One region of the Desulfomicrobium aestuarii genome, then DNA from elsewhere that is predicted to be linked to it. Evidence: predicted binding sites of a transcription regulator. Region 1 holds the regulator's gene; each other region holds the start of a gene.
What was found. The regulator sigma-54, encoded in region 1, starts transcription at its own class of promoters, with help from an activator protein. The targets are predictions, from matches to a motif close to CTGGCACGGNNNNTGCTT.

Region 1 (10,300 bases):
TCCCCAGAGCTACGATCAAGAAAAGTCTTTTTTTCATTGCCTTACTCCTTTTGATTAATTTGAACACTTGCGCAAAATTTATCACAGCCTGTTCGTATGACACAATAGAAAAATAAATTTCTTTCAATTTGTGCTCAATGCCTGCCTGTATGACGACATTCCTACTAAATGACTCAAGAATCATAGCGCATGCCCGACCCGATTCCGAGGTCTTGATGAATTTGAATTATAGCCGGGAAGATGGAGGTGCGCCAACAATGATCAAGACATCAATCGAAGTTCTGCGGCATACTGCACGACGACCGCACGTATGCGAAAGGACAGACTGTTCAAATTGACACGAAAAGGAACGAAGGTGCAGGCGAAGGCTGGGCTTCAAAACGACTCGCGGCAGGTTTCTCCGATTATCTATCCGCCTTGTGTATCCGTGCGGACTTGGAGATCCCTGCCGTTTTTATATCGCAACTATTGGTGATAGTTGGAGAAAAGTGGCGGAGAGGGTGGGATTCGAACCCACGTACCGGTGATTAGCCGGTAACTCGATTTCGAGTCGAGCGCGTTACGGCCGGACTTCGCTACCTCTCCGCGAGGTTTTTGGAAATTTTCTTTTCCTGGCGGCGCTTCCGGAAGAAGCCGCTCAGGACGGAGCTGCACTCCGCTTCGAGGACGCCGCCCAGGGACCAGAAACGGTGGTTGCTCCAGGGCAGGTCCGTGCCGCTCATGCGGCTGACCAGGCAGCCCGCCTTGGGGTCGGCGGCGGCGTAGACCACTCCGGCCAGCCGGGCCTGGATGACGGCGCCCAGGCACATGATGCAGGGCTCCAGGGTCACCACCAGGACCGCATCGGTCAGGCGGTGGTTGCCGACCTGCCGGGCGGCTTCGCGCAGGGCCAGGATCTCGGCGTGGGCCGTGGGGTCGTTGTCCCGGATCGTCCCGTTCTCGCCGCGGCCCAGGATGCGGCCGCTGCCGTCCACGATTATCGCGCCCACCGGCACGTCTCCCCGCTCCTCGGCCGCAAGGGCCAGCTGCAGGGCCTCGTTCATGAAGGGCTCCCAGACGCTGATTTCGTCCGGGTCCGGCGTCGGGGAAGGCGCACAGTAGAAAGTCATGGGTTCGCTGTCAATGCTCTTTGCAGCTCCCGGTCACGTTCCCGACCTACAGAGCCTTGAGGTAGTCCACGCCGCCCTTCAGCAGGGCCGTGCCGAGGGTGGACGTCTCGCCGCGAGTCCAGCGCGGGTGATTGGTCGGGTGGTTGTAGGCCTCGGGGTGCGGCATGAGGCCCAGAATCCGGCCCGACGGGTCCGTCAGGCCCGCGATGCCGAGGGGTGAGCCGTTGGGGTTGGCCGGGTACTCCTGGGTCACCTCTTTGGTCGACGGGTCCACGTACTGCAGGGCGATGAGGTTCTGCTCCTGCAGGCGCGCCAGAGTCGTCTCGTCGCCGGGCACGAGCTTGCCCTCGCCGTGGCGCACGGGAATATAAAGGTAGTCGAGGCCCTTGGTGAACACGCAGGGCGAGTCCTGGTTGATCTTGAGCGTCACCCAGCGGTCCTCGTACTTGGCCGAATCGTTGTGGCTCAAAGACACTTGGCGGGTGAAGTAGGCCCCGTCCAGGGCGGGCAGCAGGCCCAGCTTTACCAGCAGCTGGAAGCCGTTGCAGATGCCCAGGATCAGGCCGCCGGCGTCGAGGAAGCCCTTGAGCTCCTCCATGAGGGAGCGGCCGCTGGCGGTCTTCATGTGCCTCCAGCGCAGGGCCGCGGCCTGGGCCGAGCCCAGATCGTCGCCGTCGAGGAAGCCGCCGGGCAGGATGAGGAAATTGTAGTCGGCGAGCCGCACCTTGTCCGCCGTCAGGTCCGAGAAGTAGACGATGGTCGTCTGGTCCGAACCGGCCTGGTCCGCGGCAAAGGCGCATTCCCGCTCGCAATTCGTTCCGTATCCGGTGATCACCAATGTCCTGACCTGAGCCATTTTCCCTCCGAAAAAGCGGCCGCAGCCGCGCTGTGTTTTCACGTAAGGAAGGCCATTACAGGCCTAGCAACACCGGCGCAAGCCCGAAAATGCCCCCTTGCCGCTGTTTGCACTCCGCACGCTTTCTGCTATGCAGACCTGAGGTGTTTGCAGGACACCAGGGCCGCTTGACAAGCAGGAAGTCCGCTGCCAAATGACCCGGCGGACATATTGGTTGTCGAATTTCGGGCTGCCGGCAGGTGGCCCATTTGTTTTGTGAACCACGGATTCCGCGCATCCCCGCGCGGACGATGGCAGAAGAACTTTCAGGCGCACGAGGACGTGATGAACACCAAATTCATTTTTGTGACCGGAGGGGTGCTCTCCTCCCTGGGAAAAGGGCTGGCCGCCGCCTCCATCGCGGCCCTGCTCAAGGCGCGGGGCCTTAGGGTTACCATTCAGAAGCTCGACCCCTACATCAACGTCGACCCGGGAACCATGAACCCCTTCCAGCACGGCGAAGTGTACGTCACCGACGACGGCGCCGAGACGGACCTCGATCTGGGCCACTACGAGCGCTACCTCGGCACGAGCATGAACCAGCGCAACAACTACACCTCGGGCCGCATCTACAACACCGTCATCACCAAGGAACGCCGCGGCGACTACCTCGGCGGCACCGTGCAGGTCATCCCGCACATCACCGACGAGATCAAATCCTCCATCCTGAGCCTGGCCAGCGACGACCTCGACGTGGCCCTGGTCGAGATCGGCGGCACCGTCGGCGACATCGAGGGCCTGCCCTTCCTGGAGGCCATCCGCCAGTTGCGCGCCGACCTGGGCAAGGACAACGTCCTCTACATCCATCTGACCCTGGTGCCCTTCATCAAGGCCGCCGGCGAGCTGAAGACCAAGCCCACGCAGCACTCCGTCAAGGAGCTGCGCAGCCTGGGCATCCAGCCCGACATCATCCTCTGCCGCTCCGAGGTGAACCTCGGCGACGACATCAAGCGCAAGATCGCCCTCTTCTGCAACGTGGACCGCGACGCCGTGTTCACGGCCATTGACGTCAACCACATCTACGAGCTGCCCCTGACCCTCTACAACGAGGGCGTGGACCAGAAGATCGCCATACTGCTGCGCCTGGCCGCCAAGAACCCGGACCTGCAGGCCTGGAAGGACCTCGTCCACGACCTGCACCACCCCAGGACCCAGGTCACCATCGCCATCGTCGGCAAGTACGTTGACCTGAAGGAAGCCTACAAGAGCCTTCACGAGGCCCTGACCCACGGCGGCGTGGCCAACCACGCGGCCATCCGCTTCCTGTACGTCAACTCCGAGGAGATCACTCCCGAAAACGTGGCGGAACGGCTGGCCGGCGCCGACGGCATCCTCGTGCCCGGCGGCTTCGGCATCCGCGGCGTGGAGGGCAAGATCGCGGCCATCACCTACGCCCGCGAGAACAGGGTGCCCTTCTTCGGCATCTGCCTGGGCATGCAGTGCGCGGTCATTGAGTACGCCAGAAGCGTCATGGGCCTGGCCAAGGCCAACTCCGAGGAGTTCGACCTGACCACGCCGGATCCGGTCATCTATCTGATGAAGGAGTGGTTCGACTTCCGCAAAAAGTGCGTGCAGCGCCGCGACATGGCCAGCGAGAAGGGCGGCACCATGCGCCTGGGCGCCTACCCCTGCGTCATCGAGAAGGACACCCGCGCCTTCGAGGCCTACAGCCAGGTCGAAGTCTCCGAACGCCACCGCCACCGCTACGAATTCAACGGCGCCTACCAGAAGCGCTTCGAGGAGGCCGGCCTGACCATCAGCGGCACCTCGCCCGACAAGAGCCTGGTGGAGATCGTGGAGATCAAGGACCACCCGTGGTTCCTGGGCTGCCAGTTCCACCCCGAGTTCACCTCCCGGCCCATGCAGCCCCACCCGCTGTTCCGCGAGTTCATCGCCGCGGCCGTGGCCAACAAGAAACCCGAGCAGGAACCATGATCGACTGCGCCGAGCTGGTCGCCGACCGCCCCTTCCTCATCGCCGGACCCTGCGTCCTGGAGAGCCTCGACGTGGCCATGACCGTGGCCGTGGAGCTGCAGGCCATCTGCGCGGAGCTGGGCCTGCCGCTCATTTTCAAGAGCTCCTACGACAAGGCCAACCGCACCGCGGGGGGGAGCTTCCGGGGGCCGGGGCTGGACACCGGGCTCGACTGGCTGGCCCAGATCAAGAGCCGCACGGGCCTGCCCATCATCACGGACATCCACGAGCCGCGCCAGGCCTCCCTGGCCGCCGAGGTGGCCGACGTGCTGCAGATCCCGGCCTTCCTCTGCCGCCAGACGGACCTGCTGCTGGCCGCGGCCCGCACCGAGCGCGTCGTGAACATCAAGAAGGGGCAGTTCATGGCCCCGTGGGACATGCGCGGCCCGGTGGAGAAGATCCGCTCCGAAGGGTTCACGCGCATCTGGCTGACGGAGCGCGGCTCCATGTTCGGCTACAACAACCTCGTGGTCGATTTCCGGTCCCTGGTCATCATGAAGCAGTTCGGCTGCCCGGTCATCTTCGACGCCACGCACTCGGTGCAGCTCCCGGGCGGCCAGGGCTCGTCCTCGGGCGGCCAGCGCGAGTTCGTGCCGCCCCTGGCGCGGGCGGCCGTGGCCAGCGGCTGCCAGGGCCTGTTCATGGAAATCCACCCGGACCCGGACAAGGCCCTGTGCGACGGCCCCAACTCCTGGCCCCTGGCCAAGGCCCGCACCCTGCTCTCTGAGCTGGCGGCCATCTGGAGCGTCCCCAATGAATGCTGAGCGCCTGGCCAAAGACGTGCGCCTCATGATCCTGGACGTGGACGGGGTGCTGACCGACGGCGGCCTGTACTACGACGAGTCCGGCTGCGTCATGAAGCGCTTCAACGTCCAGGATGGCCTGGGCATCAAGCTCGGACCCAAGGCCGGCATCGAGTTCGCGGTCATCACGGGCCTTGAGTCCCCGGCCGTGAAGCGGCGCGTGACGGAACTGGGCATCGGCCACTACTATTACGGGCACCACCGGAAGGTGCCGGCCATGCGCGAGATTTCCGAAAAGACCGGCATCCCCTTCGACCACATGGCCTACGTCGGCGACGACTGGGTCGATGCCGCACCCATGTCCATGGTCGGCTTCCCCATCGCCGTGCCCAACGCCCGCCCCGAGATCCTGAAGCTCGCGGCCTGGACCACCCGGGCCATGGGCGGCCACGGCGCCGTACGCGAGGCCCTGGACTTCATCCTGCGCGCCCAGGGCAAGCTCGACGCCATGTGGCGGGAGTGGCTGACGGCATGAAACGGGCACTGGCGGTCGTCATCGCCCTGCTGATCCTGGCCGGCATCGCCGTCCTGGGCTGGCGCATGCTGTGGCCCGAGCGTCTGACCCCGGACATCGCCCGCAACGTGGACGTTGACCTGAGCCTCAAGGGCGTGAACCTGAGCCAGGGCAAGGACGGCAAAAAGCTCTGGAACTTGAGCGCTGCCGGGGCGAACTACGCCGAGGCCGGAGACGAACTGACCCTGACGGACCCCGTCATCACCTACTGGGGCGAGGAAGGCGGCGAGCACGTCGAAGTCACGGCGCCCAAGGGCCAGGTCTGGCAGAAGGAGGACCGCGCCAGGATGTGGGACGGCGTCAACGCCACCCGGGGGGAATACCGCATGCGCGCCGACACCCTCGACTACACGGGCGGGAACCGCACCCTAGTTCTGTCCGGCAACATCGACATTTCAAGCGATTCCATGCAGGGCCGCTCCGACGCCCTGACATATTTCCTGGACACGGGCGACATCCTGGCCCGCGGCAACGTCCAGGTCACCCTGAACTGACGAGCGGGGACATCTATGCGTTCACTCATTCTGATTCTCCTCCTGGCATGGGCCGCCCCCCTGTGGGCAGCGGAAAAGACCGTGCCGGTCAAGATCACGTCCGACACCATGACCTATACCCAGAAAGGCGACCAGGTGGTCTTTTCCGGGTCGGTGCACGTCATCCGCCAAGACGTCGAGATGTGGTCCGACACCCTGACCGTGCTCCTCGACAAGAAGCAGGGCGGAGGCAACTCCACCCAGACCGCCATGGACCAGCAGAGCTCCATCAAGAAAATCATCTCCCAGGGCAATGTCCGCCTCAAGGCCGACAAGGGCCGCTCCGGCACCTGCGACAAGGCCACCTACGACACGGCCACGGAAATCCTGACCCTCGAAGGCGATCCGGTGCTGATGGAAGGCGCCAACAAGATCCAGGGCGAGGTCATCAAGCTCTACATGCGCGAGAACCGCAGCGAGGTTCTGGGCGGCAAGCAGCGGGTCGAGGCCATCTTCAACACCCCGGCCGACACCAAGGAGCTCAAGCCGTGACGACCCTGTCCGGCCGCCAGCTGGCCAAACGCTACGGGGCCCGCGACGTGGTCCGCGACATCGACCTCGACGTGCGCCAGGGCGAGGTCGTCGGCGTGCTCGGCCCCAACGGCGCCGGCAAGACCACGACCTTCTACATGCTCGCCGGCATCGTCACGCCCACCCGCGGGGAAGTCACCCTGGACGGCGTGGACATCACCCGCTGGCCCCTGCACAAGCGCGCCCGCCTGGGCATGAGCTACCTGCCCCAGGAAAGCTCCATCTTCCGCAAGCTGACCGTGCGCCAGAATCTGCAGCTCATCCTGGAATACTCCGGCCTCTCGGCCGAGGAGCAGAAGCGCACGGCCGACAGGCTCCTGGACGAGCTCGGCATCACCCGCCTGCAGGACCAGCTGGCGGCCTACCTGTCCGGCGGCGAGCGCCGCAGGCTCGAGATCGCCCGCGCCCTGATCCGCGACCCGAAGTTCATCCTGCTGGACGAACCCTTCGCCGGCATCGACCCCCTGGCCGTGGACGACATCCAGACCATCATCGAGGGCCTCAAGGCCAAGGGCATCGGCGTGCTCATCTCCGACCACAACGTGCGCGAGACCCTGCAGATCTGCGACCGCGCCTACCTAGTGTACGACGGCCGCATCATCCTGAGCGGCAGCCCCGACGAGATCGTCGCCGACCCCGGGGCGCGCAAGGTCTATCTCGGCGAGGGTTTCAGCCTTTAGCGGGGTGCCGATTTCCCAAGGATTGCCACGACCTGCCTTCTGTGGCAAAGTCTTTGCTGGATGAATCCGCCGACGACAACACTGCATCTTACGCTGGGACGACAGAGACACTATGGGCCTTGAACTCCGACAGAACCTCAAGCTGACGCAGCAGCTGGTCATGACCCCGCAGCTGCAGCAGGCCATCAAGCTGCTTCAGCTCTCCCGATTCGAGCTCCTCGAAGCCGTCCAGCAGGAACTGCTGGAAAATCCGATGCTTGAGGAAGCGCCGCGGGAGATCTCCGAGGAGGTCGAATCCCAGGCCCCGCCCGTGGAGCAACGGGCCGACGTGTCCTTCGACGACGCCGAGCTCATGCGCAACGCCGACTGGGAGAACTACCTCGGCGACTTTTCGAGCACGACCAAGCAGGTGCAGTTCAAGGAGACCGAGGCCCTCGAGGAGATGATGTCTTACGAGGCCAGGCTCTCGGGCAAGCCCTCCCTGGAAGGCCACCTCCTGTGGCAGCTCTGCCTCTCCAACATCACCGAAGAGGAGGAGGCCATCGGCGAGGCCATCATCGGCAACCTGGACTCCCTGGGCTACCTGACGACCAGCGCCGAGGAGATCGCCTCCGAGACCCTTTCGCCCCTGGCCCTGGTCCAGTCCGTCCTGCACCGCCTGCAGCGCTTCGACCCCGTGGGCGTGGCCGCCCGTTCCCCCAAGGAGTGCCTGCTCATCCAGTTGGAGGTCCTGGGCCAGGACGACCCCATCCTCGTTTCACTGGTGGACGAGCATCTGGAGGATATCGAGAAGCGCCGCTACAAGCCGCTCCTGCGCAAGTTCAAGATCCAGATGGAGGACCTGAAGGCCTACCTTGACATCATCCAGACCCTGGACCCCATGCCCGGCGCGAGCTACGGCAGCGACAACACCGTCTTCGTCAGCCCCGACGTCTTCGTGTACGAGTACGAAAGCGATTTCGTCATCGTCATGAACGACGACGGCCTGCCCAAGCTGCAGCTGAGCCCCTACTACATGGACGACACGAGCCTGGCCGTGAAGGGCCCGGACCGGGAGTACCTCCACGACAAGATGCGTTCGGCCATGTGGCTCATGAAGAGCTTGCACCAAAGGCAGAGAACCCTGTATAAGGTGGTCGAGAGCATCGTGCGGTTTCAGCGGGGCTTCTTCGAGCACGGCGTGACCAAGCTCAAGCCCCTCATACTCAAGGACGTGGCCGACGACATCGAGATGCACGAGTCCACGGTCAGCCGCATCACCACGAGCAAGTACGTGGCCACCCCGCACGGCATCTTCGAACTGAAATTTTTCTTCAATTCCGCGCTGGAGATGGACGACGGCACCCAGGTGGGCTCCGAGTCCGTCAAGGCCATCATCAAGAAGATGGTCAGCGAGGAAGACCCCAAGCACCCCTACAGCGACGAGAAGATCGCCGCGGTGCTGAAGGAAACGCTGGATGTCAACATCGCCCGCCGCACGGTGGCCAAATACCGCGCCGTCCTGGGCATCGAGTCGTCATCCAAGCGCAAGCAGGTGTTTTGATATTCCACCCCTCGCCGCCCTTCCGGGAAGACGCGGGGTTGACCCTCAACTGACGAGGAGGATTCCATGAGGATAGTCTTCAACTTCAAGAACTTCGACCCTTCCGACCACCTGCGCAAGTACGCCAAGGACCGTTTCGGCAAGCTCGGCAAGTTCATGGCCGGCACCCCTGACGCCGAACTGCAGGTCAACCTCGAAGTCGAGAAATTCCGCCATATCGCCGACGTCGTCCTGACCGGCAAGAACGTGCACATCTCCGCCCGCGAGGACAGCGAGGACATGTACTCCACCGTCGACATGGTGTGGGACAAGCTCGAGGCCCAGATGCGCAAGGTCCGCGACAAGGACAAGAGCAAGCGCAAGGCCGGCGGCGACACCGTGCGCATGGACGTCATCAGCTTCGACGAGGACACCACGGGCAAGCGCAGGCAGAGCATCCAGCAGACCGACCACTTCGAGCCCAAGCCCATGGTCGTCGAAGAGGCCGCCATGCAGCTCGGCAAGACGGAGAACGAGTTCCTCGTCTTCCTGAACGCCGAGAACGAACGCGTCAACGTCATCTACCGCCGCAAGACCGGCGACTTCGGCCTCATCGACCCTGGGGTATAAGGGCATGAAGCTTGCCGAATACCTGGATAAAGACCTGATCATCTCCGACCTTTCGGCCAGGACCAAGAAGGAGGTCCTGGCCGAACTCGTTTCCCCGCTCCCGGGCAAATTCCCGGGCGTTGACCCCGTGCGGGTGGCCCAGGTGCTCCTGGACAGGGAAATGCTGGGCACCACGGGCATCGGAGACGGCATCGCCATCCCTCACGGAAAGCTGGACAGCCTCGACCAGGTCATGGTCATCGTGGGACGCAGCCGCGAAGGCGTCGATTTCGCCAGCCTGGACCACAAGCCGGCCACCATCTTCTTCACGGTCCTGGCCCCCTCCAGCGTGGTGGGCCTGCATCTGAAGATCCTGGCCACCATCTCGCGCCTGCTCAAGGACAACGCCTTCCGCCAGGCCTTCGCCGACGCGGAAGGCGGCGACGGGCTGTGGCGGCTGCTGCAGTCCGTCTGAAGCCTGTGCAAGGAACCCCCGCCATGGAAATGCGCAACGCACCGAAAAACGTCGTCATCGTCTCGGGCATGTCGGGCTCGGGCAAGAGCACGGCCCTGCGCGTCTTCGAGGACATGGGCTTCTTCTGCGTGGATGGCCTGCCGGCCCGCATGGCCCCGGCCCTGATCGAGCTGTTCTTCTCGTCCTCGTCCACGGACTACCCGGGCCTGGCCATGGGCATGGACCTGCGCCAGCCCGACTTCGCCGGGCAGTGGCGGGAAGTGTTGCAGGACATGGAGAAGCTGTCGGTGCGCCCGACCATCATCTTCACGGACTCCTCGGACCAGGTCCTGCTGCGCAGGTACGCCACCACGCGCCGACCCCACCCCCTGGCCACGGGCAACCTGGGCCTGGAAGCGGCCCTGGACCGGGAACGGGAGATCCTGGAGCCCATCCGTAACCAGGCCGACCTGGTCGTCGACACGTCCCACTACTCGGTCCACGACCTGCGCCGCGTCATCCAGGACAAGTGGGCGAGCATCGCCAGCCTGAGCCAGGGCATGCGCGTGCACCTCATCTCCTTCGGCTTCAAGTACGGGGCCCCGGCCGAGGCCGACACGGTCATGGACCTGCGTTTCCTGCCAAACCCCTATTTCGTCGAGGACCTGCGCCCCCT
Region 2 (10,300 bases), 1.3 Mb from region 1:
AGGAGTGCTTTCTGCGCTTTGCCATGGGCCTCTCACCCAAGGGCATGCATTTCCGGTACATTGACCGCTCACGGGTCAGCCTGCAACGCAGGAAGGGGCCGTCCTCCTACATAGCCTGTCAGCTTTGCGCCGGCGTGGCCAGCATGGAGGCCGTGCGGCTGGTGCTGGGCCGTCCCGGTGTCCGGCCGGTGCCGGCATACATGCAGTTCGATCCGTATTTGAACGCATTCCGTTCCGGGAAGCTCCTCAAGGGAAATCGCAATCCCCTGCAGCGGCTGAAGCTGGCCGTAGCCACGAAATTCCTCCTGGGGAAGGATGGCCGAAGGGGGCACCAGGCTCCGCCCAGGCCGGCGGACAACGGGGCTTTTCCCTTATCCTACGAAGGGTTCCGCTATCTTGCCGCAGCTGCGGCCGCTGCCCCTTCGGGCGACAACGCTCAGCCGTGGAGATTCCGCACCCTGCCTACGGGTCTGGCTGTGCACATGGTCCCGGAGGCGGACACATCCTTTTTCAATGTCCGCCAGATAGCGACGCTCATCGCCTGCGGCGCGGCGGCCGAAAACGCGGCTCTGGCGGCCGGAACTCTCGGATTCGGGGCGAAGGTGGAGCTGCCGGAAAAGATCGGTCCCGACAACCTCGTAGCCACAGTCTGTCTTTCGGAGGGTGGCGCCGAGGATCCGTTGGCCGATGTGATCTGGGAGCGCTGCACCAATCGCAGGCTCTACAAGCGCAAGGTTGTCTCCGACGGCATCCTGGACCGCCTGCGCGTCGAGGTCGAGGCTTTCGGCTGCAGGCTGCATGTGGTCAAGGGCGAGAAACTGAAGTCCTTGGCCAAGGTCGTTTTTCAGGCCGACAGGATCCGCACGGAACACCGGGGGCTGCACGAGCATTTCAATTCCATGGTGCGGTTCACGGACGCCGAGACCCTGGAGAAACTCGACGGGCTGCCCCTCAAGAATCTGTACGGCGGTGCGGCGGGAGAGGCTTTCCTCAAGCTGACCCGTGACTGGGAGCGCATGCGCCTGGCCAACGCACTGGGATTTGGCCGTATCGTGGCCTCACATTCTGCCAAGGGCATCGTAAACAGCGGTGCGGCGTGCCTGCTTACGGTTCCGGGCATGGGATGGGGAGATTTCATATCCGGCGGCAGAGCATTGCAGCGGTGCTGGCTCAAACTGACTGATCTTGGTCTGGCCATGCAGCCTATGACGGCGGTGACGCTGTTCCGGTTGCGGTGGATATTGGACGGGCAGGAGGGTTTTGAAATGAAGCACCGAGATATGCTGCACGACCTTTGGCCGAAATTCGACGGTCATTTCCCCGAGTTTGATTTTAGGAGGGAAGGGCAGGTGATGCTGTTTCGTATCGGCTACGGGCGTCCGATTGAATACGGGACATGGCGTAAGGCCGTGGAGGCGGCTATGCGCGAATAACGGTATGTCGATTCGCGTTTGCTGTGCAGAGTGCAGTTCCGTGGAGTTGGTGTAATATTTGTCGACAGATTATCTCGGAATTGAACATTTTAAATCACGGGAACCTTCTGAATTACAGAGGTTCCCGTGATTTTCTTGCAGGCAGGGAGTTAGTTGCGCTGTTTGCGTCTGAGAGCGGCAAGAGCCAGGACAGGCAGCGCCAATCCAAGAAGAGTCAAGGTTGCTGGTTCAGGAACCGGGTTCGGCGGAGGAGGCGAGAATGTCCCAGTCAGAAAAAGTTCTTCGAATCCATTGTTAAGACCGAAAAATTCAAAGTAAACATCAAAAGTGTATCCTTTATCGTAGTACTTACTTAAATCCATTGTTGGAGAGTAGACGATGAAGTCCATTTTGCCGCTACCCTTGTTGTTGTCTACTGTAATGAATGATCCTTCAGGATATTCAATTGTTATTGTTCCAGGGGCTGTTACTTTGTTATTTGTATTATATAAGTGATCATTCACACTGTCAAAAGCCCAGTCTTCTATGATGCTTTCGCCATTTCTTATAGTCATGTAAGATGTTACGGTCAGATTCGGATTGGCAGCATTCTGATTCAGATCAAATGTAAAGACGGGAATGTTGACTAACGGACTGAACGCGTCGTGGAGGTAATTGACAAGTTGGTCTACCGGGGCGCTCCACGTGCCGATCGTAGAGGGGTTGTCATAATCCACAGGGTCTTGAAAGTCATATAGGCCGCCTAACACGCCGGTGTTGGTCGCACCATTCGCTCCTGTCATCAACAAGAGGTCTAATCCTCCTGTTCCGGTGGAAACATCGTAGCCGGCATAGCCAAGCTCAGTCAGTATCCTCGCCGAATATGAGAAAAAATCATCGTATTGAATTGCATTGGGGAAAACAGGCTCGGGCAGCGTGGTCACTGACCATGACGGAGACGCAGTGATAAAGATCAACCCTGCAATGGTTGCATATTTTGCAATCAGCTTTCGCATAAGTAAACTCCTTGTGGTTGGATTACCTTATGCCTATGCTTTAGCATTAATTATGCCGAATTGCGCACAGGTTTGACTTGGCCAGATTTTTCTCCAGATGAAATAAAAAAACCGGGAAACTTGAGTTTCCCGGTTGAGAGTGGCTATCGCGAATGTGATTCAGTTCTTGCGGCGGGTTACGGCACCCAGTCCGAGGAGGCCGATGCCGAGCAGAAGCATGGTGCTGGGTTCGGGAGTGGCTACAACTGCAGGGTCAGTGCTGATAAAGCTCCAAAGGCCTGCGCCTGGTTCATTAGTGTCAATATTTTTGATCTTCGCGTCGCCGTAGAAGTTCACGAAATCATTGTAAAGGTCTTCGCTCGGGTCATTGATGAGCTGAAGCCCACCAACAGACCCCGCGACTAAGTTGAGCCCATAGTAGGAGCTGCCAATTTCTACGCCGTTGCCCTGAGGGATAATTGCGGGGGCGTTGCTCCACCAGTACCCTTCATCGATAGAAAGACTCATCCATAAGCTGCCGTCAGTTGCGTCAGCAACGGTGGAAGAAACTGTGGCGCCGAGTCCGAAATTGATATCTGTTGCAGATTCAAACCATTTCAGGACGACACCTGCTGCCAAGTCATCGTCAGTGATCACGCCAAAACCATAATCGTCAGTATCGGGAGCGGCAAACACAATTCTGTTAGATTCTTCGATAATGTCCGCAATCTGAGTGTAAAAAAATCCCTGGAGATATTGCTGATTGATAACAGGCGCCCAGTCGGTTGCTTGGCCTGTGGCCGAAAAATCGATTCTGTTGATGCTCGCGATGCCTATGAAATAGTCACCGATTTCAACAGCATTCTGGTTGGTGTTCCCTTCCCCTTTGATAAGATTTTCCCAGTTGGAGAAGTAAATGTCGTTCTGTCCGGCGCCCAACGTTGCCAAGGCCCAAGCATTTCCTGCAAGGAGGAAAACTAAAAGGGCCACCGTAAAAAGTTTAGTTAATCGAAGCATAATTTCCTCCAGAATAAAGGTTTTGCTGGATAAAAAGCATTATCTGTGCCATGTTCTAATAATTTGATATGATTCATAAAAATGAACTAACGTTCGTTCTCCCCCCGGGGGGTGTAAAGACTGTCGACAAGATTTGAGGAAGCCCTGACCTAGGTAATGATTTGATCGAAAGTTTCAAAAGCAAGTTTCAAGACGAGTGCCTGTCGATGGAGGGGCGTTCGGAAGGAATGACATAACTATTTAAGAATATGTTACATCGAGTTTTGATGATGGAGTAATCGTATGGAGAGCATCAATGCCGGCAAAACTATAATGTCCCCGATCCAGGCTGTGATCATGATCAGAGCGCTCAGCCCCCCAAAATTCATAGTGGGGGTGAAATTGCTCAAAATCAGCACTCCAAAGCCGATGGTCAGAATGACCGAGGTCGCCGTCAGGGCCACTCCTTTTTCCATGGTCACCTGATGAAGCGCATCTCGGACTTGGATATTCTTCGCGCGTTTGCGGTTGTATTCCGTCAGAAAATGTATCGTGTCGTCCACGGCAATCCCCAGCGCCACAACGGAAATGAGCGCCGTGGCCGTGTTCAGCGGTATGCCCAGTGCGCCCATGATCCCAAAGTTGAGGGCGATGGGGAAGATGTTGGGGATGATGCTCAGGGCACCGGTGGCAAAGGAGCGCAAGGCCAGGAACATGATGAGGAAGATCACGGCCGCGGCCATGGCCAGGCTCTGGACCTGGCCCCAGACCAGGGCGTCGATGGTGTTGACGTCCTGCACGGCGCGGCCGGTGATGCGGATTTCCAGACCGCCCGCGTCCATGCCTGCGATGAAGGCGCGCAAATCCTCGATGATCTTGGCCTGACCTGCCGAGCTGTGCTCGGAGATGCGGACCAGGACGCGGGCGTGATCATACGTCGCCGTGATGAAATCCTCGATGTCGTCGGAATCGTAGAGAAGCAGGTACTGGGAGACCATCTCGCGGCTGTCGGGCAGGGCGTGGAATGTCGGGTCTTGGTTGTGGAAGGCCTGGTTCATGTCCTTGAGGAAATCGACGAAGGACATGGTGCGGTCCACTCCGGCCAGTGTCCCGGCATGGGCTTGCAGGCGTTCGATGACGCGCAGCGCGGCCGGGTCGCGGAAGGTGTCGGGAGAAGGCGCCTTGATGGATATGTCAAGAGATCCGACACCACTGAGTCGAGATTCGACAAAATCCAGGTCCTGGCGCAGAGGGGTGGTGGATTTGAAGAACTCCAGGAGGTTTGTCTCGACTTTGATGCCCATGGCCTGCCATACGGAAATGCCCATCAGCAGGGCCGTGGCGACGCAGATGGAACGGGGGCGGCGCTGGACGAAATCGGAGAGGGTTTTCAGCGGCGTGGTGAATGCCGTGCCATGTCGTTCGTGGGTGAAAACGCTCTCGGGTCTGCAGCGCAGCAACAGCGGCGGCAGCAGGAGAAAGGAGAACAGGAACTCGAAGACCATGCCCAGGGACGCCGTGTAGGCGAAGTCCCTGATGGGCGGGATGTCGCTCACGACCAGGGAGATGAACCCCACGGCCGTGGTCAGGCTGCACAGAAAACTCGGGGTGATGATCCGTTGCAGAACTGTCCCGAGGGCTTCCGCAGGACTGTTCGAACTTTCGAGCAGATCCCGGTCCAGATGAGCGAAAATGTGCACCACGTCCGACAGCGCCATGGCCATGATCAGCGGCGGGACGATGGTCGTGATGTTGTTCAGGGTGATGCCGAGGAGCGGGAAGGCGCCCATGGTCGCCCCCGTGCAGACGGAGATGTTGATCACGGCCAGCAGCGTCAGACGCAGATTGCGGAACACCAGCCAGACGGTCAGGGTCACGAACAGGTAGCACAGGGGGATGAACACGGACACGTCGGCCTTCATGTAATGGCTGAGCCCATAATTGGTCACGGTCCATCCGGCGAGTCGGAATGAATCGACCAAGCCCCTGTGCTTGTCCAGCACGGCTTCGGTTTTTTCCAGAAGATGCTTGCGGAATCCCCCGTCTGCAGAGGACATGTCTGGAAAGACGGCAATGGCAGTGGTCTTCCCGTCGGCCGAGATGAGGTTTCCGGCGTAGAGTCCCTCTCCCAGCGCCTGTTCCTTCAGGGTTCGCAGACCGTCGGCGGTATCCGGGATTCTCTCCAGAAACGGGCGCACCTCGAAATAGTCTTCCTCTCCGTGCACATAGTCCACATTGGACAGACTCTGCACTTTGCGAATCTCGGGGAATGCCTCAAGTTCCAGCGTGATGTCCGCGATCATGCGCAGCAGGGGCGGCGTGAAGAGATCCGGGCTGGAGAAGGCGATGATGAAGAACTCGTCGTCCCCGAAAGTGCCCTTGATCGTTTGGTGGAAGGCCACGTCCGGGTCGCCTTCGACAGTGAAGTAGTCGACATTGTCCACGGTCTTGACGCGCGGAAGTTGGACCATGAATGGCGCCGCCAGGAGCAGGCTGAAGATCAGGCACAGGCCTGGCCTCGCCGTGGCCAGGCGGGCGAGGGTCGCCAGTGGTGAGAATGAGGGATGCTTTGTCATGCGGGCGTCGCTCCTGCCGAGTGTCGGTTGTGGGCTCACGGTTTCGAAAGCCGGGTCCGAAAGACATGCAAGGAGCGTACAGGAGCTGACGCCGAAGAACAACGGATATGGGGATTTTCCGGGAAGTTAGCGCAGGGTCAGAGGCTGGGACCGGCCGGGTTCAGGCCGGATCGAAACACACGTCCGGGTACAGGTGGGCGATGATGTTGCGGCACTGCGGCGTGAGGGCATGCAATACCGACGCGCTGTCGGCAAGAAAGCGCCGAGCGAGTTTGGAATCCAAAGGGTTGAGTCGGCAGGTTCCGCAGGCGTTACCGTCAAGTGCGTTCCGAAGACTGTCGCAGATGGAGATTCCTTGGCCTGCATAGGCGTCAGCCAGTTCTTCGGGCCCCACGCGGAGTGTGTCGCCCTTGCCGAATCTGCAGCGGGCTTCGCGTACCGCGACGCGCAGGGCTACGGCTGGCGCATTGACGCGGGCGTAGTGGCGCTCCTCCCCGAAGATTTCAAAGCCGAACAGCTTCATGTACAGCCTGACATGCCGCGGGTTGACCATGATGCAGATGTCATCGACATCCTGGAACAGGCTGTGGGCGTAGACCAGGGTGACGAAGTGCCTGATGCGGTCTCTGGAAAACCTGTTTCTGTCGGATGCCAGGGACGAGATTTCGAGTATTCTTCTGTGTTGATTGCGCAACTCGTCGAGCTCTATCCGGAAAATGTCGTCCATGGGCAGGCCGAAGGCTCCACTGTCGCGCACGGACGTGGCTGTGGACAGCGCTTCGCCTTCGGAAAAGGCCAGAAATACGGTTGTCGTCGGGAGCAGGTGGTATTTTGTGAACAGGAGGCGGCTGGAGTTCTCGGCCACGTACCCCGCCCGGAGGTATTCATGGTACAGGAGGTGGAAGGCCTGAATCAGCTCGTTGCCCGAGTCGGCGATTTTGAAGACATATCCTGACGGGGTTATGTCATGTCCGTCATGGTATGAGGGCGCGGTCGGTTTGGAAGGCCTCAGCTGTGCCTGGCCGGATGGTATCATGAAGGCTCCGCATTATGTGATCGATACGCCGGGCTAGTCCAGACTCGTGCGGAATGCAATAGTGAAAGGGCCTCATGGTTCCGGCTCAAAACCGGTACGTGGCCTGCAAAAAAACTTGGTCGTTGTCGCGATAGCGGCCGAAGAGGGAATCCCGGGGGCCGAAGAAGAGGTTCGTCCCGAGGGAGAGCTCGAGGTTTTTGAAATAGGTCAGGATGGCCTCGGGGGTAAGGAAGGAACCCCCGTCCTGGATGTCCACGGCGTAGCGCAGTTTGAGCATGAAGTTGCCGCGCCAGAATTCCTTGTTCAGCTCACCGTTCAGGTAGAAGTTGTCCCGTTTCAGGAAAAGGGTGTCCTCGTCGTATTCAAACAGGTGCTGGTGCGAGAGCTGGACGTTGGCGTACCAGTCGGCCTCGCCGATGTAGTCGAGACCGACGACCCAGTACGAGACCGGGGGCGAGACGGGGTCGAAGTCCTCGGTGTTGACGGACTGGAGGTCGGAGTAGGCCGCTTCGCCGCGGAAGCCGAATTTTTCCAGGGTGGTCTCGAACTCGAAGCCGAAGATGTTCTGCCGCCCGTAGTCGGCCTGCAGGGTCGGACCCTTGGGGTTGAAGGGGTCCATGCGCAGACGCGGAGTTTTTTCGGTGGCCTGCAGCCAGCTCACGGCCAGATCCCAGCCGGCGATGGTGGCTGCGGCCCGCAGACCGTAGTCCGAATTGTCCAGGCTCTTGCCGGGCTCGTCCTTGTCGATGCGCAGACCCGTGTCCTCCACGCCCAGCAGGGCCCAGGTGTTGCCCGTCCAGTCGTATTCGTTTTCCCTGAAGAAGGGGATGAAGACCGCCTCCAGGGCGATTGCCCCCAAGGGGCCGGCGTCCCTCGGGAAGACCCGGGCCCGGGTCATCCAGTTGGGGAGTTTGCGCTCTTCAAGATCCGGGATGAAAAACTCGCGCATGTCCTGGGGGTTCAGGTTGTCCAAGGGGCTGATCTGGTCCGTCTTGCCCCATCGCACGATCTGCCGGCCCGCGCGCAACTCCCACCCGGGAGCGGCGTGGTGGACGTAGGCCTCGAAGAGGTCCAGGTCGTGGTCGTCGTCCGACGGGTCCGGGCCGAAACCGAGATAATCTGACTGGGCCGAAGCCAGCAGGTACGTGCCCGATGCGTCGCGGACCTCGTTGGCGGGCAGGGGGGGCATCCACTTGCCCTCGACGCGCACGGTGTTGCGGAAACCGCGTGCCTGTTCGGGGTATTCGTCCTCGACAAGCTCCTGCGAGGCCTTGGCCGCGAGGAAGCCCGAGAGCTCGAAGTCGCCCCAGGGGGAGGGCGTTGCGGCCGGTTGCTCAGCGGATTTGGTTTGCCCGAACAGGATGATCTTGTTGCCGGAAGGTTTCGCGGCTTCACTGGCGGATGGCGCAGCATCTGCCTGGGGAGTGGAGGCGGCCACGGAGCTGCCACCCGGCTGGCTGGCCTCTTGCGCAGGGGCGCTGACAGGTGACGCAAGGTCCTGGTCGGCCGGGGAGATGCTGATGACGATTTGGTGCCCGCCGCGTCCGGCCGAGTCCGGCCTGGATTCGAGGCGGTGCGTGACGTCCGCCTTCAGGTCGAAGACCACGCGGACTGTCCGCGGATCGTGTTGGGCGGCGCGAACGCCATGGATCAGTGCAAGGCCGCCCGCGAGGCTGCGCGTTCCGCCGGCCAGCCGGGCCGGACTCATGTCGAGAACGAGCCGGGCGGGTTCCTTGAGCAGGAAAGTGCGCATTACGTCCGGTTTGCGTGACACGGATATGGTCAGTGCCAGGGGGCCCGGCCCGGTTGTCGTTTCGAGGTCGGTGACCAGAAGAGGTTGGCCCGCTCTGGCGGGTAGTATGGAAAGGACGAGCAATGCCAGACAAATGAGTGCGCTCCGGACCATGTACGCGGGCCGGGCGGGGAAGACCCTGAGGGGCGGTGGAGAGGGCGGGTGTTGGTGTCGTGGCATTTTCGAACGTATGTTGAATGTATGGATCACTCAATGAAAATTCGGCAGTTTGCTGGAAATCTTTAGCAAAATTCCATGGATCGAAGCAATCGCGCTTCTGGGGGACGCTTGTGACGATCGTTGCTTCGAGGGGACTCTCTTTTCTCGATGGTGTCTTGGCTGATTTGTGGACTGGATGAATTTGGTGGACTGGGTTGACGCCGTCGCATTTTTGGCGATGCATTATTCGGCCAAGCCGCTCCCAGAGCCGTTCTAAACCCGTTCCGGCAAGGCGAGAATCGGTTTTGACAGCGGTGTGGCCGCCTACATGAGCCCGTCAAATTCGGGGAGCAACGCAGCCCGGAACGGATTTTTCCACGCCCCCCTACCAGTTTTCGAGGGACTGTACGGAGAATGCGCTTTCATCCACGCCCGTGTTGTACTTGATTTCGTTCGTCGTCAGCATCGTCTTGTGACCGCTCTCCAAGTCCTCCATGACCACCCTGGTCTCCGTCCAGATATTCTGGATGTTCTCCAGTTGCAGCACCGTGTAGCGTTTCACCGGCTCAGCGTCTTTGCTGAAAAAGTCCACGCGCAGAGGAAGCGGCATGTCCTTGGCCACCCAGGCGCGGACCATCGTGTACTGGGACTGCGCCTCGGGCTTGGGACGACTCTCCAGAATCCAGCAGGCCACGCCTTCGACGGTGTCCTCGCCGGTGACGGCGTGCTCCGAGTCGTCGACGGGGCGGCGTTCCATGTCCTCGAAGGTGAAATCGGTGTTGACGAAGCTTCGCCCCTTCTGGTCGGCCACGATGCGGCGGGAGCGCTTCAGGGCCGGCAGGTAGAGGAACTGCTCGGTGCCGCCCTGTCCGTCTTCGAGGGCCAAGAAGCCCGTTCCCGCGATGTCCGCCGGAGCGGTGAAGCGCAGCAGACTGCGGCGCAGCCCTCCACGGTCCGCGCCTGTCACGGTGAGCTCACGGACGCGCGGCTGGCCCGAGGAGGGAATGAGCTCCATGGTCTGTCGGCAGGTCATGTCGTCGCCGACATCGCGGTCGTGGATTTTCTGGGCCACCTCGCGGCCTGAAGGCAGTCCCTGCGCGGCGAGGGGAAGGGAGAGAGAAAGAAGGATGACCGCCGCGGTCAAGGAGGCGTGCAGGAGTCTGTTTCGCATGGCTACTCTCCGGTATGTTCGGTGATTCCGAGGCTGTTTTCATTTTCAGTAAATAACGATGAGTGTCAACGTGGGGATCAAAATCTATGCGGCTGTTCGTCTTCAAAATTTTCAGGTCACCCTCCAGTATCGGCTGTAAGTTTTTCCGACATCGGGAGTGCAA
Region 3 (10,300 bases), 1.4 Mb from region 1:
AGCGGAAGACGTTGGCGTAGAGGTCGTGGGAGAAGGTCGTGGCCCCGGCCAGGGTCAGCCCGGCCACCACGGCCAGGATGGTGGCGAAGGCCACGGCCGCGATGAAGCCCAGGAACATGATGCCGCCTGTGACCTCGGCCAGGAGGGGCGCCGCCATGTTGCCGCCCTTGTCGAAGCCGGTGATGACGTCTTGGCCCACGAGGACCATTGCCCCGAAGCCGATGATGAAGGTCAGGATGTAGAAATAGGAGATGAGGCCCGTGGCGTAGAACACGGATTTGCGCGCGGCCTTGGCGTCGGGCACGGTGTAGAAGCGCATGAGGATGTGCGGCAGGCCGGCCGTTCCGAACATGAGGGCGATGCCCAGGGACACGGCGTCCCAGGGGTTGGAGACCAGTCCGCCCGGCTCCAGGACCTTGGGGCCGTACCGGAGCACGGCGGCGTCGAAGAGGTTGACGGGGTCGTAGTCGAAGCGCGCCAGGACCATGATCACGACGATGGTCGCGCCGCCAAGGAGCAGCACGGCCTTGATGATCTGCACCCAGGTCGTGGCCAGCATGCCCCCGAAGAGCACGTAGGTGATCATGATGGCGCCGACCACGATGACGGCCGTCTCGTAGGGCAGCCCGAACATGAGCTTGACCAGGGACCCGGACCCGACCATCTGCGCGATGAGGTAGAAGGCCACGGTCATGAGGGAACCGCACGAGGCGGCCACGCGGATGGGTTTCTGGCGCAGGCGGTAGGCCACCACGTCGGCGAAGGTGTATTTGCCCAGGTTACGCAGGGGCTCGGCGATGAGGAACATGATGACGGGCCAGCCCACGAGGAAGCCGATGGAGTAGATGAGGCCGTCGTAGCCCTTGAGGGACACGAGCCCGGCGATGCCCAGGAACGACGCGGCGCTCATGTAGTCGCCGGCCAGGGCCACGCCGTTCTGCAGGCCCGTGACCGAACGGCCCGCGGCGTAGAACTCCGAGGCCGTCCTGCTGCGCTTGGCCGCATAGTAGGTGATGACCAGGGTGAAGGCCACGAAGGCCAGGAAGAAGCCGATGGACACGGCGTTGGGCTGCCCGATGGTCGAGGTGAACTCGGTCATTTGACGCCCCCTTTCATGCCGTCCACGAGGTCGCGCACGGATTCGTCGTAGACGCTGTTGGCCCAGGCCACGTAGATGCCGGTCAGCACGCAGGCCGAGAGAATGACGGCCAGCCCCACGGGCACCCCGAGGGTCAGGTGCTCACCGACCTTGAGTGCCAGGAGATCGCGGCGAAAGGCCAGAATCAGGATGAAACCGAAGCAGATGACCAGGATGAGGGTGCTGAGAACGGCCGATACGGCCCTCTTCCTGGTGACGAGTTCCTGGAATCGCGTCTGATCCAGGCTGCCGATGGACACGATTGGCATATAGTCCTCCCTTGCTGCGGTGATACGATGGTCCGGCTCATTCCGGTCGCTCCTTTCGTACCATAGTTCACAAGGCAGGCACGCCTTTCTCGGTCAGAGGGACGTTGGGCCCCCTGTACGGCGCGTCGCCATCGGCGTCCCGCAACTGGCCACTGGCCTGCGCCACGCCGCCGCTGACCGTCGCCTCCCCGCGCCGGGCCTTGCCAACCGCCTGATTTGTCGGTCCCTGACATCTCTCCGGGACGGGTCCGCAACGTCGATCCCGTCGGTCAGCCCTCGGCGAACGGCGCATTTTGGGGGGCGGATGCACATCCGTACGCATCCTGAGTCTTGTCTGGAAACATCGAATATGCAATATTACTTACTGACAATTCGTAAGACATTTGTATGACAAACGCATCGATACCGGAGCCCCCATGTCCATGCCCCCCGTAATCCTGATCATCGAGGACGAGGATTTTCTCCGCTCCTCGCTGGCCGACTACCTGGAGGACCACGGCCATACGGTCATGACGTCCCCCAACGCCGAGGACGGTCTGCGCCAGGTGGAAACGGGCAAGCCCCAGATCTGCATCGTGGACATGCGCCTGCCCGACATGAACGGCAACGAGTTCATCCTGCGCGCCTGCCGCCTCGATCCCAAACTCAGGTTCATCATCTTCACGGGCTCGGTGGAATACAACCTGCCCGAGAGTCTCTCAGCCATCGGACTGACCACGTCGGATATCCTGTTCAAGCCCCTGACGGACATGAACGTCCTGCTCACCAAGATCGCCGAGTTCGCGCCCGTCCCCTGACCCCCTCGCCTTAGCCTTGAATTTCCTGGGAATTTCCATTATGTGCAAAGCGGTTTCCGACCACCGCCCCACCAAGGACTGCACATGCGCATCGGACTCGCCACCGCACCCGTTCCCGCGTCCATCGACGACGCCGTCGAGACGATACTCGGCTACATCTCCCATGCGGCGTCCTTCGACGTCGAGCTCCTCTGCTTTCCCGCGGCGTATCTGCCTGGGCTGCGTGGCCGGAAATTCCGCATCCCGCTCTGCGAACAGCACCAGATCCGTGAGGCCCGCGACCTCATCCGGCGGAAGGCTGCCGAACATTCCATCGGCGTCATCCTGCCCATGGAATGGCCCTCGGACAAGGGCCTCTTCAACATGGTCCAGGTCATTTCGCCCACCGGCGGCATCGTGGGGACGCAGTGCAAGATCCAGCTCGATCCCGGCGAGGAGGACATCTATGTACCCGGCAAGGGCAGACGGATGTTCGAAATGGCGGGGGTCAGGTTCGGCGTGGTCATCTGCGACGAAGGCTGGAAATACCCGGAAACCGTGCGCTGGGCCGCGCGACGCGGGGCCAGCATCGTCTTCCACCCGCAGTGCACGGGCAGCAACGTGGCCGGGCAGACGCCCCGGCACTGGTGCGACCCCGACGCGCCCTACTACGAAAAGGCCATGATCTGCCGCAGCGCGGAGAACGGCGTCTACTTCGCCAGCGTGAACTACGCCCTGGCCTGCCAGGAGTCGGCCACGAGCGTCATCGCCCCCGACGGCACCTGCCTGGCCCACCAGCCCTACGGACAGGCCGGCCTGCTCATCCAGCTGGTGGAAACGGACTTGGCCGACAACCGCGCGGCCGACCGCTACGCCCCCGAGCGCTACTGAAGCCTCTCACAGGTCTAGTCCGAACTTCCTCATCTTGTTGCGCAGGGTGACCCTGGTCACCCCCAGCACCCGCGCGGCCTCGCTCTTGTTGTGCCCGACCTGTTCCAGGGTGCGCGCGATGGCCTCGCGCTCGGCGTCCTCCAGAGACAGCCCTGCGGCGTGTCCGGGGCCATCCTGCCCCTGCTCGTCGGCGCGCAGGCCCGCGGGCAGGTCCCTTTCCGTGATCATGTCGCCCGGGGCGAGGATGACCGCACGCTCCACGGCGTTCTCCAGCTCGCGCACGTTGCCCGGCCAGTCGTGGCGCAGCATGAGGTCCATGGCGCGGGGGGTGAACCCGCGGAAGCTCTTGCGGTTGCGCTGGGCGAAGCGGTCGAGGAAATGTCTGGCCAGGAGCGGAATGTCCTCCGACCTTTCCCGCAGGGCCGGAACGCGCAGGGCGATGACGTTCAGGCGGTAGTAAAGGTCCTCGCGGAAATGCCCTGCGGCCACTTCGGCCTGCAGGTCGCGGTTGGTGGCGGCGATGATCCGCACGTCCACGCGCACGGGCCTGTCGCTGCCCAGGCGCTGCACCTCGCCCTGCTGCAGGGCCCGCAGCAGCTTGGCCTGCAGGGCCACGGGCATCTCGCCGATCTCGTCCATGAACAGCGTCCCGCCGTCGGCCTGCACGAAAAGGCCGTCTCGCTGGCGCTGGGCCCCGGTGAAGGCGCCCTTCTCGTGCCCGAAAAGCTCGCTTTCCAGCAGATTATCGGCCAGGGCCGCGCAGTTGACCGTGACCAGGCGACGCGCACCGCGCGGGCTGCCCTCGTGCAGGGCCTTGGCCACCAGTTCCTTGCCCGTGCCGGACTCGCCCAGCACCAGGACCGAGGCCTCGGACGGGGCCACGGCCCGGATCATGGCGAAAAGCTCGCGCATGGCCGGCGCCGACCCGATCATGCCGGCCGGGGCCGGGGCCGACTCCCCTTCCTGGCCCTGCCGCAGGCCGCCGTGCTCCATCGCCCGTTCCAGTCCGCCGTGCAGTTCGTCGAAATCCAGAGGTTTGTGCAGGTAGTCGAAGGCACCGGCCTTGAGGGCGCCCACGGCCGTGTCCACGGAGGAGTAGGCGGTCATGATCAGCACGGGCAGGCAGGGGTTGAAGGCCTTGATGCGCCGCAGGGCCTCGATGCCGTCCACCTCGGCCATGCGCACGTCGGTCAGGATCACGTCGTAGGCCTTCCGACGGACCATGTCGACGGCGTCCGAGCCGTCCGGGGCCGTCTCGACCTCGTAGCCCCAGCTTTCGAGCATGGCCGTGAGCATGGTCAGGTGGGCCCGGTCGTCGTCGACCACGAGAATGCGCGCCTTCATCTTTTCTCTCCTCGTTTCGGCAGATCCAGGGTCACCTCGGTCCCGCGCCCGGGCTCCGAGACGATGCGCACGCGGCCGCCGTGGGCCTCGACGACGGTCCGCACCGTGGCCAACCCCAGCCCCGTGCCCTGGTTCCTGGTGGTGAAATAGGGGTCGAAGACCCGGTCCAGGTCCTCCCGCGGGATGCCGGGGCCCGTGTCGGCCACGCGCAGTTCCAGGCGGTCTCGCACGGCCTGGGCCGAAACGCTCAGCGTCCCGCCGTCCGGCATGGCCTGGATAGCGTTCAGCAGCAGATTCAGGACGGCCTGCAGCATGCGGTCCGCGTCCAGCGCAACCGGGCCGACGTCGCCGAAGCGCGTCTGCACGGCGATGCCTCGCGATCGGCAATCGTCCTCCACGAGCCTGAGGGCATGGGTCAGCAGCTCCGCCGGGACCGTGTCGGCCAGCCGCAGCTCCGAAGGGCGCGTCAGGTCGAGCAGTTCCGAGACGACGCGGTTCAGCCGGTCCGCCTCGCCGATCATGACCTCGGCCAGCTCATGGTCCTTGGAGCCGGGTTCGAACTTGGTCCGGAAATACGTGGCGAACCCCTTGATGGAGCTCAGGGGGTTGCGGATCTCGTGCGCCACGCCCGCGGCCAGGGTACCCATGGCGGCCAGGCGTTCCTGGCGGGCCACCTCGTCCTGCAGGGCGGCCACCTTGCGCCGCCAGAAGGCCGAGGCGCCGCCGGCGAAGACGAGAGTCAGCCCGAGCCCTGCGGCCATGGCCAGGGTCAGGACGTCCTTGCGCGCGGCCTGCAGGTAGAGGGTGGCATCGAGTCCCACGGCGATGGTCACTCGCCCCTCGGGCTGCGGTTCCGGGGAGTGCATGCCCCCGTGCATGGAGTTGCGCATCGGCCGGCGGGGCGGCCGCGACAGGCGGAAGACCACGAAGATCGGATCCCGGCCTTCGCGCAGGATGACCCAGGCGGCCTCGTCCGTGGCCGACAGCGAGGATAGGGACGCGGCCTGTGCGGCGGCGCCGTCCTCCTCTGCCTCGCTCAGGCTCTCGATGTTGCCGCTTTCGTCGATGACGGCCACAAAGCGCAGGTCGCCCTCGCGGACCATCTCGTCCATCAGGGCGCGCAGGCGGAACTGCCGCCCCTCAAGGCCGCGCAGGCCCATGCGCCGGCCGGCCTCGACGGCGCGGATAAGGGTCTCGCCCTGGGTGGTCAGGATGCGGGCGATGGTCCGCTGCTCGCGCGCCCGGCCCTGGACCGCAATCCAGATGAGGAAAAGGGCCGCGGCGACGGCCAGGACGATCAGGGCCCATCGGTAGCCGGGGGGCACTGCCGCGCCCGCGGCTTTCGTGTGTGTGGCGTCCATGGTGCCTCGCGCGGGTCGTATGCCGGATGTTCCCATGATATTCCCGCGTTGTTGGTGTGAAAGGAAGGGTACCAGTGAAGGGGATGCATAGCAATTTCCCTGCCTGGCGCCCTGCCGGGTGTGCGTTGCCAGGCCGGGCGGTATTTCGTAGGCGGGAGAAAAAGGAGGGGCAATGCAACTTCGCGAACTTCAGGACGACATCGACGCATGGGTCAGGACCTACGGGGTCCGCTATTTTTCCGAACTGACCAACCTCGGCATCCTCATGGAGGAGGTCGGCGAAGTGGCCCGCATCATGACCCGGCGCTACGGGGATCAGAGTTTCAAGGGTACCGAGAAGAACGACCTGGCCGACGAACTGGCCGACGTGCTCTTCGTGCTGACCTGCATCGCAAACCAGACCGGCGTGGACCTGACCGAGGCCGTCCGCAGCAATCTGGAAAAGAAGACGAAGCGCGACAAGGACCGGCACTGGAACAACCCCAAGCTGACCCGGGACGCGGATGGTCAATAACTGACCAGGGGGAGCACCCGGAGTGATCAGTTTCTATCCGCCGGGTCGTCCCGAATCCTGCCCGAATATCGATTTAGATAAATAAATTTATTCAACTCAGGGAGTTAATCGAAAAAAACAGACTTGGCACGGCCTTTGATATTCTCTGTGCACAAACGATGTCACATCAACCACCGGAGGATATCATGAAAAGCACACGCATTATAGCAACCCTGGCCATCGTCGGCATCATCGCCGTCAGCACCCTCTCCTTCGCGGGCCCCATGCGCGGCATGGGCGGACGCGGCGACTGCCAGGCTCTGGACCGCAACCCGGCAGTGGCCCAGCTGACCCAGGAAAAGCAGGACCTGCTGAAGGCCATCCTCGACGAGCATCGCAAGGAAACCCAGCCCCTACGCGACACCATGTGGGAGAAGCGCACCCTGCTGAAGGCCCTTTCGGGCAACCCCAACACCAAGCCCGAAGCCATCACCGCCCTGGTGCGCGAAATAAGCGACCTGCGAGGCCAGATCCACGCCAAGCGTGACGCCCTGGAATCCCGCGTGCAGAAGGAAGTGGGCATCGACCTGCCCATGGGCCCCGGCCACCGCGGCATGGGCGGACGCGGTCAGGGCGGGTTCGGCCACCGAGGCATGGGCGGTTACGGCCAGAACGACTTCGGCCATCGAGGCATGGGCGGTTATGCCCCCAGCGCCATGAACCCGGTCACGGATGATTCCGGCCCGGTCGGCGAAAACATCTAGTCCTCACCCGCACAGCATGACGCCATTGCGTCGATCTCCCTCCTGGCGGCCTTCGGGCCGCCTTTTTTGTCCTTGCCCCGCGCTCCCGTGCAGCCTATAGCCCCGAACCATGAGCCTTTTCACACGCCCCTCCCTGGCCCAGCCCCCCTTCCTGCCCATGACCCGCGACGAGATGATCCGCCTGGGCTGGGACGAGCTCGACGTGCTTCTGGTCAGCGGTGACGCCTACGTCGACCACCCGTCCTTCGCCATGGCCCTCCTGGGCCGGACCCTCGTGTCCCACGGCCTGCGCACCGGCATCGTCACCCAGCCGCGCTGGAGCGGACCCGAGGATCTGACCGTCATGGGCCGTCCGCGCCTCTTCGCCGGGGTCTCGGCCGGGGCCATCGACTCCATGCTGGCCCACTACACGGCCTTCCGCAAGAAGCGCTCCGAGGACGCCTACACCCCCGGCGGGTTGGCAGGGGCGCGGCCCAACAGGGCGTGCATCGTCTACTCCAACCTCCTGCGCCGGGCCTTCCCCGGCCTGACGCTGGTCCTGGGCGGCATCGAGGCTTCCCTGCGGCGCATCACGCACTACGATTTCTGGACCGACGCCCTGCGCAAGCCCATCATCCTCGACGCCAAGGCCGACGCCGTGGTCTACGGCATGGGCGAACGGGCCCTCATTGACATCGCCCTGCGGCTGGAGAGGGGCTCGGACCTGACGGGCATCCCCGGCACCGTGACCGCGCCGACGGGCGCGGCCGCCGAAGCCGTCGATGCGGACATCATATTTCCCGGCCACGAGGAAATCGTGGCCGACCCGAAGCTCCTCATGCACGCCACCCTGCTCATGGAAAAGCAGGTCCACGACGGGACGGATCGGGCCGTCCAGCGCGTTGGCGACCGCGTCGTCGTGGTCGAACCGCCGGCGCAACGCCTGAGCACGAAAGAGATGGACCGCCTCTACGCCCTGCCCTTCGCCCGCAAGGCCCACCCGGCCTACGAAAAGCCGATCCCGGCCGAGGAGATGATCCGCGACTCCGTGACGAGCCACCGCGGCTGCGGCGGCGGTTGCTCCTTCTGTACGCTGGCCCTGCACCAGGGCCGGCGCATCGCCTCGCGCAGCAGCGCCTCCATCGAGGACGAGGTCAGGAGTATGACCAAAAGCCCCGGTTTCCGGGGACAGATCTCCGACGTGGGCGGCCCCAGCGCCAACATGTGGGGGGCCGAGTGCGCCAAGGACGACAAACCCTGCAAGCGCGCCAGTTGCATGACGCCCACGGTCTGCCCCCATTTCCGCATGGACCAGAAGGCCCACCTGGACCTCCTGCGCCGGCTGCGCAAAATGCCCGGCGTGAAAGGGCTACGCGTGGCCAGCGGCGTGCGCTTCGACCTGGCCCTGCAGGACATGCCCGCCCTGCAGGGATACCTGCGCGAATTCGTCGGCGGCCAGCTCAAGATCGCGCCGGAACATGTCTGCGACAACGTGCTGCGCCTCATGCGCAAGCCGGGTATCCGCGTCTTCGAGGAATTCCTGACGGTTTTCGCCCGCGAATCCGAGCGGGCCGGCAAGGAGCAGTACGTCATCCCCTACCTCATGAGCGCCTTCCCCGGCACCACCGACGAGGACATGCGCGCCCTGGGGCGCTGGCTCGCCGCCCGCGGCTGGAAGCCCCGGCAGGTGCAGTGCTTCATCCCCATCCCCGGCGCCGTGGCCACGGCCATGTTCGTGGCCGGCATCACCCCCGACGGCAAACCCGTCCACGTGGCCCGGACCGACGAGGAACGACTGCGCCAGCACCGCATCCTCATGCCGCCCGAAGAACACAGGCCCGCGCGTCAGCGGGACGAGTCCGCCAAGCCACACCGGCCTCTCCGTCCCGCGGCCTGCCGATCCGCCTGCCCGCGCCCGAAACCGGGCGAGCGGGCAGCGAAGGCGCAAAGACCCGCCGGAAAATCCTCGCGGCGCGCAAAACGCTAGCCCTTTCCCCATTTCCGAGGCACCTCGCGCCCGAAGACCGGGCCGTTATTTTTATGATTGTCTTTTCAAGAAGATAGTTGTCTTTTTTATTTTTCGGCTGTAATATCAGACACAAGTGACATTTCCGACTGCCTTTCCCCGGGCTGGAAGCCGTCAGGTCCGGTCGCACGGTGCCCGAATGCAATTTTTTTTTTTGCAAACATGTCCAGAATAACTTCCCAAAGTTCTTGGTTTTTATTATCAAGGGTTCAATTTTCGGAGGAACGCCGCGCGCGTCACGGACATGACCGAAGAGCAAGCGTTGTGATGGCAGGGATGTGACATGCCGGCATGAGGGAAACCACACCGCGATCCGCAGTATCCATGAATCGCAATCCGGAGCAGAAGATGAACAAAAGCGAACTTATCCAGTCCCTTGCAGAAAAAATCAAAATCTCCAACGATGAAGCGTCGACCATCGTCGACAGTTTCTTCGATTCCATGCGCGACGCGCTGCTGCGCGGGGATCGGATCGAAATCCGCGGATTCGGCAGTTTCAAGATCAAGCAGTACGAAGGCTACGTCGGCCGCAACCCCAAGACCGGCGAATCCGTGCAGGTCAAGCCCAAGAAGATGCCTTTCTTCAAGGCGGGCAAAGGGCTGCTGGATTTCCTGAACAGCTAAAACCCGTTGACAGCAGGCCGTTTCGGCGCAATTGCTCGCGGCACACTTTCAACGACGGTTTCAATCGGTCTCCCCAGGAAGGATTGAATGCCGTGTCATGGAGCTCCGGCATTGCATTCCGTTATCCAGCGCGTAGCAGCCATTCACGATCTCTCCGGATTCGGCGGGGGGTCACTTTCAGCAGTGATCCCTATTATGTCAGCCATGGGCATACAGGTCTGCAGCCTTCCCACGGCCATCCTCTCCACCCACACGGGCGGCTTCACGGACTTCCATTTCCGCGACCTGACGGACGACATGCGCCTCATCATCACGCACTGGCGCAGGCTGTCCCTGTCCTTTGCCGCCATCTACTCCGGCTTCCTGGGTTCCGTCGAGCAGATCGGCATCGTCCGCGACTTCATCCGCGACTTCAGAAACCCTGACACGCTGGTGATCGTCGACCCGGTCCTGGGCGACGACGGGAAACTCTACGACACCATGGCCGAAGGGATGGTTGCCGGCATGCGCAGCCTCGTCGCCTCGGCCGACGTCATCACCCCGAACATCACCGAAGCGGGCCTGCTGCTGGGCGAGTCGTCCCTGCCCGCGCCGTCCGACACGGACGAGATCAAAGCCTGGACCCGGGCCCTTTC

Region 2: the regulator sigma-54 is predicted to act here: its motif matches at 3,459-3,476, upstream of ACZ5AC_RS06390 (PEP-CTERM sorting domain-containing protein).
Region 3: the regulator sigma-54 is predicted to act here: its motif matches at 6,417-6,434, upstream of ACZ5AC_RS06065 (periplasmic heavy metal sensor).

The regions. Positions count from the first base shown of each region.
Region 1 covers NZ_AP042427.1:2,716,813-2,727,112, forward strand. The annotation lists gene ACZ5AC_RS12295 (outer membrane protein) at 1-37, opposite strand, end outside; tRNA gene ACZ5AC_RS12300 (tRNA-Ser) at 490-585, opposite strand; gene tadA (tRNA adenosine(34) deaminase TadA) at 576-1,109, opposite strand; gene ACZ5AC_RS12310 (phosphoribosylformylglycinamidine synthase subunit PurQ) at 1,156-1,965, opposite strand; gene ACZ5AC_RS12315 (CTP synthase) at 2,290-3,939, shown strand; gene kdsA (3-deoxy-8-phosphooctulonate synthase) at 3,936-4,742, shown strand; gene ACZ5AC_RS12325 (KdsC family phosphatase) at 4,732-5,256, shown strand; gene lptC (LPS export ABC transporter periplasmic protein LptC) at 5,253-5,789, shown strand; gene ACZ5AC_RS12335 (LptA/OstA family protein) at 5,805-6,320, shown strand; gene lptB (LPS export ABC transporter ATP-binding protein) at 6,317-7,039, shown strand; gene rpoN (RNA polymerase factor sigma-54) at 7,152-8,582, shown strand; gene hpf (ribosome hibernation-promoting factor, HPF/YfiA family) at 8,649-9,191, shown strand; gene ACZ5AC_RS12355 (PTS sugar transporter subunit IIA) at 9,196-9,645, shown strand; gene rapZ (RNase adapter RapZ) at 9,669-10,300, shown strand, end outside.
Region 2 covers NZ_AP042427.1:1,390,889-1,401,188, forward strand. The annotation lists gene ACZ5AC_RS06380 (ThiF family adenylyltransferase) at 1-1,433, shown strand, start outside; gene ACZ5AC_RS06385 (PEP-CTERM sorting domain-containing protein) at 1,583-2,428, opposite strand; gene ACZ5AC_RS06390 (PEP-CTERM sorting domain-containing protein) at 2,588-3,424, opposite strand; gene ACZ5AC_RS06395 (efflux RND transporter permease subunit) at 3,676-5,979, opposite strand; gene ACZ5AC_RS06400 (N-acyl amino acid synthase FeeM domain-containing protein) at 6,140-7,015, opposite strand; gene ACZ5AC_RS06405 (DUF1302 family protein) at 7,101-8,987, opposite strand; gene ACZ5AC_RS06410 (outer membrane lipoprotein-sorting protein) at 9,352-10,137, opposite strand.
Region 3 covers NZ_AP042427.1:1,326,366-1,336,665, reverse strand. The annotation lists gene ACZ5AC_RS06100 (sodium:solute symporter family transporter) at 1-1,099, opposite strand, end outside; gene ACZ5AC_RS06095 (DUF485 domain-containing protein) at 1,096-1,407, opposite strand; gene ACZ5AC_RS06090 (response regulator) at 1,824-2,204, shown strand; gene ACZ5AC_RS06085 (carbon-nitrogen hydrolase family protein) at 2,289-3,074, shown strand; gene ACZ5AC_RS06080 (sigma-54-dependent transcriptional regulator) at 3,081-4,418, opposite strand; gene zraS (two-component system sensor histidine kinase ZraS) at 4,415-5,779, opposite strand; gene ACZ5AC_RS06070 (nucleotide pyrophosphohydrolase) at 5,952-6,293, shown strand; gene ACZ5AC_RS06065 (periplasmic heavy metal sensor) at 6,479-7,036, shown strand; gene ACZ5AC_RS06060 (YgiQ family radical SAM protein) at 7,146-9,002, shown strand; gene ACZ5AC_RS06055 (HU family DNA-binding protein) at 9,390-9,665, shown strand; gene ACZ5AC_RS06050 (pyridoxamine kinase) at 9,777-10,300, shown strand, end outside.